DNA from 3 places in the Microbacterium sp. nov. GSS16 genome. Region 1 is predicted to be linked to each of the others. Evidence: predicted binding sites of a transcription regulator. Region 1 holds the regulator's gene; each other region holds the start of a gene.

Region 1 (3,843 bases):
ACCTGCATGCCGACGCAGATGCCGAGCACCGGGCGCCCGCCGGCGAGGCGACGATCGATGATCTCGTCACCGCCGTGCGCGAGCAGCGCATCGCGGACAGCGGCGAACGCCCCCACCCCGGGGACGAGCAGACCGTCGGCCTCGAGTGCGCGACTGCGGTCGCGGGTGAGCTCGACCTCGGCTCCCGCCGCGGCCAGAGCCTTCACCGCCGAGTGCACGTTGCCCGACTCGTAGTCGAAGACGACGACGCGTCGCGCGGTCACAGCGCACCCTTCGTGGACGGGATGCCCTCGACCAGCGGGTCGAGCGCCTTGGCCTGACGGAACGCGCGGGCGAACGCCTTGAACTCCGCCTCTGCGATGTGGTGCGGGTCGCGCCCGCCGATGACGCGCACGTGCACGGTCAGTCCGGCGTTGAAGGTGATGGCCTCGAACACGTGGCGCACCAGCGAGCCGGTGAAGTGGCCGCCGATGAGGTGAAACTCGAATCCCGCCGGCTCGCCGTCGTGCACGAGGAACGGGCGACCCGAGATGTCGACGACGGCCTGGGCGAGCGCTTCGTCGAGGGGGACGAGGGCATCGCCGTAGCGGGAGATGCCCGCCTTGTCGCCGAGCGCCTCGCGGATCGCCTGGCCGAGCACGATCGAGATATCCTCGACCGTGTGGTGCGCGTCGATGTGGGTGTCGCCCGTCGCGCGCACGGTGAGGTCGGTGAGGGAGTGCTTCGCGAACGCGGTGAGCATGTGGTCGAAGAACGGCACGGTGGTGTCGATCTCGCTGCGGCCGGTGCCGTCGAGATCGACGACGACCTCGACGGTCGACTCGGACGTGCTGCGGGTTCGGCGGGCGGTGCGGTCGGTCATGACGACGATCCAATCGACGCGAGGGCTTCCAGGAATGCAGTGGTCTCGGCTTCGGTGCCCGCCGAGACGCGCAGGTGATGCGGGATGCCGACGTCGCGAATCAGCACCCCGCGCTCGTACAGCGCGCGCCAGGTCGCCTTCGGGTCGTCGACCCCGCCGAACAGCACGAAGTTCGACCAGGAGACGTGCGGCGTGTAGCCCAGCGCCTCCAGGGTGGCGGAGATCCGCTCGCGCTGCTCGACGATCTCGTCGACCATGCGCAGCATGGTCGACGCGTTGCGCAGTGCCGCGACGGCGGCAGCCTGCGTGAGGGCGCTGAGGTGGTAGGGCAGACGCACCAGACGCAGCGCGTCGATGAATGCAGGGTCGGCGGCGAGATAGCCGACCCTCGCACCGGCGAACGCGAAGGCTTTGCTCATCGTGCGCGATACCGCGAGCCGAGGACGCCCGTCGAGCAGCGTGAGCGCGGACGGCGCGTCGTGCGGGGCGAACTCCTGGTAGGCCTCATCGACGATGACGACCCCGCGTGCCGCCTCGTACACCGCCTCGATGACCTCCAGCCCGAGCGGCGTTCCCGTGGGGTTGTTCGGGGTGCAGAGGATGACGACGTCGGGGTCGACGTCGGCGACCTGCCGTGCGGCGTCATCCGGGTCGATGGTGAAGTCGTCGTGCCGCGTGCCGGCGATCCAGCGCGCACCGGTGCCCTGCGTGATCAGCGGGTACATCGAGTAGGTGGGCGCGAATCCGAACGCCGTCCGGCCTGGGCCGCCGAACGCCTGCATGATGTGCTGCAGCACCTCGTTCGAGCCGTTGCCCGCCCAGATCTGCTCTGCGGCGAGCCCGTGGCCGAGGTACTCCGCGAACGCCTCGCGCAGCGAGGTGAACTCACGGTCGGGGTAGCGGTTGACGTCTCGCAGTGCAAGCGCGATGTCGTCGAGGATGTCGCTGGCGATCTCGTCGGGAACCGGATGCGTGTTCTCGTTGACGTTCAGAGCGACAGGAAGCGGCACCTGCGGGGCACCGTACGGCGTGAGCCCGCGCAGGTCGGCGCGGAGGGGCAGCTCATCGAGGGATGTCACATGCTCCATCGTAGGCCGCGCACGAAGGACGCCGCCGCGGATGACGGTGCACCTTTGCCCGTCCGCCCATGCCGAGTGGCCTCGGGCGGAGTGCGCCCTCAGTCGGCGCGATCAGTCGGCGTACTCGGTCGGGATCGCGATCGACGCGCCGACCTGGATCATGCCCGAGCTCAGGTTGTTGAGACGCCTGATGTCGTCGATGACCTCGCGGGGGTCGGAGGCGGGGGCGGCCTCAGCCGCGATCGACCACAGCGTGTCGCCGGGCAGCACCGTCACGGTCTCGAAGGCGACGGGGTCGCTCTCACCGGAGGCGAGGGCCGAGCCGCCCGCCAGCAGCGAGACGGTGATGCCGGCGATGACGGGCGCTGCGGCGAGGGTGGCGAGCAGACGGCGACCGCGCGCGGTGAGACGCAGCCGGGTCGGGACAGAACGCCGCGCAGCGGCCGCGACCGGGACGGTCAGGGGGGCCTGGATGCTGATCGTGCTCACGTGATGCTCCTCTTCACTCTCCCCGCTGTCAGGCGGAGGTGATGCAGCTTTCGCATCCGGCATCCGGCCGGGGATGCCGGATGCGAAGCTACGTTCCGAATCTATCTTCGATATCGAACATCTGTCAAGGATTCTTCGAATCGAAGGCCGCTGGTTGCGCGACACGCTCGAACAGATCTTCCGTTTCGCGAGAGAACTCGGATACGGTTTCGATGAAGTCAGCCCACCATGGGCCACCGACATTCGAATCGGATCCCCGCGACGACGCGGATCCGCACCGTGTGAGGGCATGAAGGAGCACCCATGAGCGACACCCCTGAGACCGCAGCCGAGGCTCCCCGCACGCGTCGGCGCAAGAGCCTCAGCCCGAAGCAGATGGCCATCCTCGAGGTGATCCAGAGCTCGATCGCGCGCCACGGCTACCCGCCGAGCATGCGCGAGATCGGCGACGCCGTCGGTCTCAAGTCGCTCTCCAGCGTGACGCACCAGCTCGGGCAGCTCGAGCTCAGCGGCTACCTGCGCCGTGATCCCGGCAAGACCCGCGCCATGGAGGTTCTGATCGATCTCCCCGGCAGCGGTGCCGAGAACCCGGCCGACACCGCCCCCGCGGTGGGCGACGCGGCACTCGTGCCGCTCGTCGGGCAGATCGCCGCCGGAGTGCCGATCACCGCCGACCAGCAGGTGGAGGAGATCTTCCCGCTTCCCAGGCAGCTGGTCGGCAAGGGCGACCTGTTCATGCTCAAGGTCAACGGCGAGTCGATGATCGACGCGGCGATCTGCGACGGGGACTGGGTCGTCGTGCGCACGCAGAACAACGCCGAGAACGGCGAGATCGTCGCGGCCATGATCGACGGTGAGGCGACGGTGAAGACGTTCCGCCGCCGCGATGGTCACACCTGGCTCCTCCCCCGCAACTCGGCGTTCGAACCCATCCTCGGCGACGAGGCCGTCGTGCTCGGCAAGGTCGTCGCGGTGCTTCGCGCGGTCTGATCGCGCACACGACGAAGAGGCGCCCCTTCCCGATCGGAAGGGGCGCCTCTTCGTCGTGAACGCGTCTCAGACGGCGGCCGAAACGTCCTCCCGGACGCGTCGGGTGGCCTCGACGATGTTGCGCAGCGACTGCACGGTCTCCTCGTACGCGCGGGTCTTCAGACCGCAGTCGGGGTTGACCCACAGCTGCCGCAGCGGCAGCTCGTCGACGGCGCGACGCAGCAGCGCCTCGATCTCCTCGACGCTGGGCACGCGCGGCGAGTGGATGTCGTAGACCCCAGGGCCCACCCCATGGTCGAATCCGAAGCGGGCGATGTCGGCGACGACCTCCATGCGGCTGCGGGCCGCCTCGATCGAGGTCACGTCGGCATCGAGCGCGCGAATCGCGTCGATCACGACGCCGAACTCCGAGTAGCAGAGGTG
Region 2 (3,843 bases), 950 kb from region 1:
TCGACGGCGCTGCTGCTCGTGCAGTTGAGCTTGGGGCTCGTGCGGATGACGCAGTCGAGCGCTCCTGCACCCGGCTTTCTGCCGCACGCCATCCCGCTGCTGCTGTACGTGCTCGTGTGCGTCGTGCACCTCGTGGTCGTGCTGTTCGCGCTGCGGCGCGCGCGGCGCGGTGAGGTCGTTCGCCTTCCGTTCGCGCGGAGCGTCTGATGTCCGTAGCGGTGGATCTGCCGTCCGGCGCAGCGTCGGTGACGACGGCGTGGGAGGAGCCGGATGGCGAGTCGCGCGGTGTCATCGCGATCGCGCACGGCGCCGGTGCGGGCATGGATCATCCCTTCCTGGTCGGATTCGCCGCGGCGCTGCGTGACGCGGGGTTCACGACTCTGAGATTCAACTTCCCCTACGTGGAGGCGGGTCGGCGGATGCCCGGCCCCGCCGCGCACGCCGTGCTCACCTGGCGAGCCGTGGTGGCGTCGATCCGTTCCGAGCGCCCCGAGGCCGGGATCTGGGCGTGCGGCAAGTCGTACGGCGGCAGGATGGCGTCGATGGCTGTCGCGGACGGTCTCGACGTGGATGGGCTCGTGTACCTCGGGTACCCGCTGCATCCGCCCGGCAGGCCGGAGAAGCCGAGGGTCGAGCATCTGCCCGCCGTGCATGCGCCCCAGCTGTTCGTGGAGGGCACGAACGACCCGTTCGTGCAGCCGCTGTCGCAGCTGGAGGGGGCTGTGGCGTCGTGTCGGGATGCCCGGATCACGTGGATCGACGGTGGTGGGCACTCGTTCGAGGTCAAGGGCGTCAAGCGGACGGCTGACGTCGTCGGCGCGGGTCTGGCGCCGTTGGTGGTGGCGTTCATCGACGAGGTCGAGCGCCACTGACGCGTAGTCGCGCCGGACAGTGCTGGATGCGTCGAGGTTGAGCCGAGTGCGTCGAAGTTGCGCGAGTGCGTCGAGGTTGCGCGAGTGCGTCGAGGCGCTTTGAGTAGGTCGGGTTTGCGCTAAGCACGTCGCGGTCCCACTTAGTGCGCCGAGGGTACCGGATGGGTCCAGGTTGCGCTGAGTGCATCGGACGCGCGCCGAGCCGTCACTGATGCCACCCCCGCCGGGAGGAGATCATGGACCGCTGAGGACGCATCCTCAGGCCGCGGGTCTGAACCGCTTCGGGGGCGGGTCGATGCCGGCCCAGGCAGCTGTCAGCGCTGCGCGAGGAGGAAGCGGCACGGCTGGTCGGCGTCCCGGCGGGTGGAGGAGGAAGTCATCCCGGCCGTCACGTGTGATCCGCCAGCCGCCGTGATGCAGCTGCATATGGTGGTGTCTGCAGAGCAGGATTCCGCGGTCGATATCGGTACGACCACCATCGCGGTGCCACTCGTCGATGTGGTGGGCTTCGCCGTACGAAGCCGCGCGATCGCAACCTCGCCAGCGGCATCCGCCATCTCTGATCGCCAGAGCGATGCGCTGCTTCGGTGTGAAGAGGCGGTGCTCTCGCCCGACGTTGAGCGGATCGCCGGTCGGGTCGACATCGACCGGCACAGTTCCGCTCTCGCAGATGCGGTGGTCGACGGCCGACTGCGGCAGCGAGTGGTTGAAGTCTTCCGTGCGGGCGCTGATCGGCTGCCCGGCGGAGTCGATCACCCGTACGACGCGAACGGCCGCCTGCCGGGTGCCGAAGACAGCAGTCGCGTCGGCGAGCGCCCCGGCGCGCAGCAGATCGAACAGCAGGTCGTAGCTGAGCTGATCGTTGGTACGAGGATCGTCGACGAGGTCCTGTCCTCGGCGCACCTCTGCGGAGTCGATGAATCGGGGCCCTCCGCGTCGCGGCCGCAGCGCCGCATCGCGGATAGCTCGCACCCACGCGGCACCGTCGTCCTCGAAATCGATGCGACCCCGTTCCACGCCGTCCGCGTCGGTCCAGAGTCGGAATGCGCGGCGCTCATAGCGCTCGGCGAATCGGCGCTCCGCACCGTCCGGATCGAGCTGGTCGCGGATCGCCCTGGACTGGATACGCAACTCCTCCACGGTGCGGGCGGTGGCGTCGGCGATCAGCTGCTCCGCCGCCGCGCTCCACGCCGCGTGAGTGTCGTGTTCTTCATCCACAGGGTGGCCCAGCCCGCGCTGAATGGCGTCGTGCTGTGCGGGGGAGAGGGCGCCGCGCAGCAGAGCGGCCGACAGCGGCGCGTGCCACGGCAGTCGCGGTGTCTCGGTTGTCGAGACATCCGTCAGATCTCGTGACTGCGTCGACGAATCCCGCTCGGCATCTCCACCGGGTTGGGACGGATCAGCCTCGAGCACGGAAAGGCCGAGGCGCACCTGCCGTTGCGCCTCGGTGCTGCTGACTCCGGTGATGTCCTGCAGCATGGCGGCCGGTGTGCGGTGTCCCAGTTCTTGCGCGAGCCCGTCCTGACCGGCGTCGCGACGGGAGCGTTTGGCGGCGATACCGGCCGCGACGATGCCGATCCGTTCGACGCCGCGCACGAGTGTGGCCACAGCAGTCACCGTGTCGACCAACTCGGTCGTCCCGAAGGCCGACATCCGAACCGGCAGGTCCTCCGGAGTCACATCGTCGCCGAACAGATCGCGCAGCGCAGCGACCTGGGCGTCGATGTCGGTGAAGAGGGCCATGACTCCATTGTGAGCGTGGCCACAGACATTCGAACAAAAATACGGGCCGGGAACCAGCTCGAGAAATCACTAAACGGTAACGAAAGGCGGATGGTGGGAGGTGGCGAACGGGCTCAATAACCACATCCGCACGCACCATTGCGCGGGTTACGACTCATTGCGGAATGCGCTCCGCACCTGCGGCGCCCTTCTCCCCGCACCGTGATCGTCGAATCTCGACGCGCGCGACGCAACTCTCGCGTCGGGAGAGAACTCGCGGCTGATCGAGAGGTCCGCGAGTTCTCGCCGTCGTCGACGGATGGCCTCGCTCAGCCCTTCAGCCGCGCGATCCACGCCTCGACGTCGTCCGTCGTGCGGGGGATGTCAGCCGAGAGGTTCACGGCACCGTCGGCCGTCATCAGGATGTCGTCCTCGATGCGCACACCGATGCCTCGCAGCTCTTCGGGCACGGTGAGATCGTCGATCTGGAAGTACAGGCCCGGCTCGATCGTGAAGACCATGCCCTCTTCGAGCACGCCGTCGTAGTACATCTCCCGCCGCGCCTGTGCGCAGTCGTGCACGTCGATGCCGAGGTGGTGCGAGGTGCCGTGCACCATGTACCGACGGTGCTGGCCGCCCTTGTCGGCGTCGAGAGCCTCTTCGGCCGACACAGGCAGCACGCCCCATTCGGCGGTGCGCGTGGCGATGACCTCCATCGCGGCTTCGTGCACGCTGCGGAACTTCACGCCCGGCTTCGCCGCGGCGAATGCGGCGTCCGCGGCCTCGAGCACGACCTCGTACACGCGGCGCTGCACCTCTGAGAAGGTTCCGTTCACCGGCAGGGTGCGGGTGATGTCGGCGGTGTACTGGCTGTCGACCTCGACGCCGGCGTCGATGAGGATCAGGTCTCCCGGCACCACCGCGCCGTCGTTGCGCGTCCAGTGCAGGTAGCACGCGTGGTGGCCCGATGCGGCGATGGTGTCGTAGCCCTCCCAGTGCCCGTCGCTGCGGGCGCGCTGGTGGAACACGCCCTCGACGATCCGCTCCCCGCGAGGGTGGGCCACGGCGCGGTCGAAGTCGCGGATGATGTCGTCGAATCCGGATGCCGTGACGGCCACCGCGTGGCGCATCTCGGCGACCTCGAACTCGTCCTTCACGAGACGCAGCTCGGAGACGAAGCGGGTGAGCTCCTCGTCGGCGTCGACGACGAGGTCATCGTCTCCGGCGACGAAGGAGTCGACGTGAGCGG
Region 3 (3,843 bases), 250 kb from region 1:
CAGTACACGCAGCTCGAAGAGCTGCAGCGACGCTTCGCCGATCGAGGCTTCAGCGTGGTCGGCTTCCCGTGCAACCAGTTCTTCGGCCAGGAGCCGGGGTCGATCGAGAAGATCCTCGAGTTCTGCTCGACGAGCTACGGGGTCACCTTCCCGATCAACGACAAGGTCAAGGTCAACGGACGCAACGCGCACGACCTCTACAAGGTGCTCAAGGACACTCCGGATGCCGGCGGCAGGGCCGGCCGGGTGGAGTGGAACTTCGAGAAGTTCCTCGTCGGAGCCGACGGCAGCGTTCAGCGTTTCCGTCCGCGTCAGACGCCCGATTCGCCGGAGATCGTCGCGGCGATCGAGAACGCTCTCGACTCGGCGCGGCGCTGATCACGCCTCGAAAGTCCGACGCGCGATCAGCTCGCGGCGCTCTTCTGCGCCCACACGTCGCGGATGACGTTCTCGAACGCCTCGGGCGGCTGAGCGCCGCTCACGCCGTACTGTCCGTCGATGACGAAGAAGGGCACGCCGTTGATACCGTAGGCGCGAGCCTGTGCCTGATCGGCGCGGACGGCGTCGAGGTAGGCATCGGATTCCAGCGCTGAGCGCGCCTCTCCGGCATCCAGCCCCACCTCCTCGGCGAGGGCGGCCAGATCGTCGATCCGGCCCACATGCCTGCCTTCGGTGAAGTAGGCCGACATGAGCCTCTCCTTCATCTCGTGCTGCAGGCCCTTCTCCTTCGCGAAGTGCAGCAGCTCGTGCGCCTTGACGGTGTTCGTGTGCTGCAGCAGGTCGAAGCGGTACTCGAGCCCGGCTCCCGCGGCCACGGTCGTCACATGTCCGAGCATCTGCTCGACCTGCTCGCGGGGCATGCCCTTGTGTCCGGCGAGGAAGTCGATCTCGTCGCCGTCGAAGTCGACAGGGGTGTCGGGTGAGAGCTCGAACGAGTGGAAGGTGACTCGCACCTGCGGTGCGTCGTCATCGCCTGCTGTCGCGGCGAGCCCCTTCTCGAGATTGCGCTTGCCGATGTAGCACCACGGGCAGGCGATGTCGGACCAGATGTCGATGGAGATGGGTTCGCTCACATCAGTTGACAACCGCATGCCCCTGTACGCATATTCCCGATCGGATAGCCTTCACTGGTGTTCACCGCCGACGATGCTCCTGCCCTGCACCGCTCGCGGGTGCTGATCGCTGGCGTGACGGGTGCGGGAAAGACCACTCTCGCCAAGCGCCTCGCCGAGATCTGGAACCTGCGTCACGTAGAGATCGACGCCCTCTTCCACGGGCCCGGCTGGACACCCCGCCCCGAGTTCACAGGCGACGTGCGCGCCTTCGCCGCGGAGCAGAGCTGGGTCACCGAGTGGCAGTACACGAGCCGCGGCACCGAGGCTATCCTCGCCCCGCGTGCAGAACTCGTGCTCTGGCTCGACTACCCCTACCGGGTCGTCCGTGCGCGCCTCGTGCGCCGCACGGTCGCTCGTCAGCTGCTGCGGACCGAGCTGTGGAACGGCAACCGGGAGCGCGGAATCACGAACATGTTCCGCCGCGATGCGACGGACAACATCCTGCTGTGGCAGACGAGAACCCTGCACAAGTGGGCGGAGCGGATGCCGGACGTCGAGGTGCGGCATCCGCATCTGACCGTCGTGCGTTTCCGGCATCCCCGTGAGACCCAGCGCTGGCTCGCGCGGGTCGCCGCAGCCGGTTCCTGAGCGCGGGTTCGCGAGATCGGTCGCATCGATCGCCGATGCGACCGGTCAGCCCCGCCTTTCCTCAACGGATGCGATGCGCCCGGAGGGAATGTCGGAGGTACGTTCTAATGTTCTCGTATGGCCACCACATCGGTTGATCCGTTCGTCCGGCAGCGCGAGCTGCTGGTCGAGTGGCTCGACGTGCGCGCCGAGATCAATCGCCTCGAGGAGCGGGCGGCGACGCTGCTGGCGCAGCGCGTGGAGGTGATGGATGCCGATGTCGCGGCCGCTCCGATGCACCGCGAGGCGATCCGCCGGTCGATCGTGGCGGAGTACTCCGCAGCCGGGCGGATGGCGAAGGTCACCGTCGAGCAGGCATTCACGGATGCCCGCGCCCTGTGCGATGACTTCCCGAACCTGCGCGCCTCGTTCGCCGCAGGGCGGGTCAGCGCCGCGCACGTGCGGGAGATCCTTCGTGCGGCAGGCCCCCTGATCCAGGCGCGCAGCGCCGGCGCGGCGACTGAGGCGGAGTGGGCGCTGTACGAGGCGGCGGCTCTGGAGTTCGCCGAGACCGAAGCACCCGCCCGAACCCGGGCTCACGTGCGGCAGCTCGTCGCGGCGCTCGTGCCGCAGACAGTGGCCGAGCGCCATCGGGCTGCGACGGCGGAGCAGGTCGTGAGCGTGCGAGAGCTCGACGATGAGATGTCTCTGCTTCAGGCCATCGTGCCCACCTATAAGGCCGTCGCCATCCTCGACCGTCTCACCAAGATGGGCCGCGCGCAGAGACAGCACCCCGACAACCGCACCCCCACCCTCCCCGTCGACGTCGACGTCGACGCCGACCTCGAATTCGAAGCTGCCCGCGCCGAAGCCGAAGCCGCCGCGAGGGCGGCTGCTTCCGCCCGGGCGATCTCCACCACCGGCGACATCTGCACGGCCGAATCGGCCGACCCGTTCGACCCGTTCGACCCGTTCGACCCGTTCGATGTTCCCGGAGCGGGGGAGGCGTACGACGACGCGATGGAGCGCATCATCGCCGCAGGTCCGGTCGTGATCCAGATCCCGATCGACGGCCGAGGGTTGGACGAGATCCGCACCGAACTGCTCTGCGACCTGCTGCTCAGTGCCACCCCGAGCGAGATCATGGGCACGGGGCTCGACAACATCCACGCCCGCATTCAGGTCACAGTCGCTGCGACCACCCTCACCGGCGCAGACGATCGCCCCGCCCAACTCGACGGGCACGGCAGCCTGCACCCCGACATCGCCCGCCGACTCGCCGGAAGCTCCACCGGATGGACGCGGTTGTTCCTCGACCCGACCGGACTCGTCACCGAGACCGACACCTACACCCCGACCGAGCCGATGCGCCGATTCCTGCGCGCCCGCGATCAGCACTGCCGTTTCCCCGGGTGCCGCATGCCCGTCCACCGCTGCGAATCGGACCACACCATCGACTGGGCCCTCGGCGGCCCCACTCGCACCGACAACCTCGCCCATCTCTGCCTCACTCACCATGCGCTGAAGCACCCGGACATACCGGAGGAGTTCCGCTGGACCGCCCGGCAGCTGCCCGACTGGTCGCTCGAGTGGACCAGCCCCGCCGGACGCACGCACCGCGATACCCCGCCGCGTCGCGTCATGTTCGTGCCCAGCGGGCCTTGGCCACCCGAAGCGGAGCACGAGCAGGCCGGCGAAGACGCGCAACGCGCCCCTGGCCCGCCGGGCCGTTCGGGCGCGCACAGCGAGTGGCCCGTGCAGAACGACACCCCGCCCTGGGAGGCGACTGACACGTGAAGCGGCCGTCCTGAGCGCACCCGCTTCAGACGGAGCGCTGACGGGATGGCCAGGAGCGAGCGCTGACGGCACAAGCGAACTCCGACGGAATCACCAGAAGCGAGCGCTGACGGCACAAGCGAACTCTGACGGAATCTCCAGAAGCGAGCGCTGAGAGGATCGCCACCCTCGAGCGCCGACGGGAACGCCACAAGCGAACGCCGACGGAAGCGCTAGAGGGAAGCGCCAGACAGGACCCTCAGATCGAGGCGTCGGGCATGTCGACCGCGCCGCCGAAGCGACGATCGCGCGACAGGTAGATCTCGATGGCCCGCCAGAGCTCGGCACGGGAGAAGTCGGGCCAGAGCGTGTCGAGGAAGACCAT

Evidence for each region. The regulator LexA, encoded in region 1, represses DNA repair genes until DNA is damaged. The targets are predictions, from matches to a motif close to TCGAACANNTGTTCGA.
Region 2: PGB26_RS13175 (HNH endonuclease signature motif containing protein) is a predicted target of LexA. The motif match lies at 2,645-2,660, and genes of this name have one in related genera.
Region 3: PGB26_RS09855 (HNH endonuclease signature motif containing protein) is a predicted target of LexA. The motif match lies at 1,795-1,810, and genes of this name have one in related genera.

What each region holds. Positions count from the first base shown of each region.
Region 1 covers NZ_CP116338.1:1,821,233-1,825,075, reverse strand. Annotated here, with positions in the region: gene hisH (imidazole glycerol phosphate synthase subunit HisH) at 1-263, opposite strand, end outside; gene hisB (imidazoleglycerol-phosphate dehydratase HisB) at 260-862, opposite strand; gene PGB26_RS08670 (histidinol-phosphate transaminase) at 859-1,950, opposite strand; gene PGB26_RS08665 (LysM peptidoglycan-binding domain-containing protein) at 2,053-2,430, opposite strand; gene lexA (transcriptional repressor LexA) at 2,734-3,420, shown strand; gene metE (5-methyltetrahydropteroyltriglutamate--homocysteine S-methyltransferase) at 3,487-3,843, opposite strand, start outside.
Region 2 covers NZ_CP116338.1:2,772,894-2,776,736, reverse strand. Annotated here, with positions in the region: gene PGB26_RS13185 (hypothetical protein) at 1-207, shown strand, start outside; gene PGB26_RS13180 (alpha/beta hydrolase family protein) at 207-872, shown strand; gene PGB26_RS13175 (HNH endonuclease signature motif containing protein) at 1,131-2,615, opposite strand; gene PGB26_RS13170 (aminopeptidase P family protein) at 2,924-3,843, opposite strand, start outside.
Region 3 covers NZ_CP116338.1:2,068,591-2,072,433, reverse strand. Annotated here, with positions in the region: gene PGB26_RS09870 (glutathione peroxidase) at 1-378, shown strand, start outside; gene PGB26_RS09865 (DsbA family oxidoreductase) at 405-1,073, opposite strand; gene PGB26_RS09860 (AAA family ATPase) at 1,131-1,703, shown strand; gene PGB26_RS09855 (HNH endonuclease signature motif containing protein) at 1,821-3,479, shown strand; gene PGB26_RS09850 (isoprenyl transferase) at 3,718-3,843, opposite strand, start outside.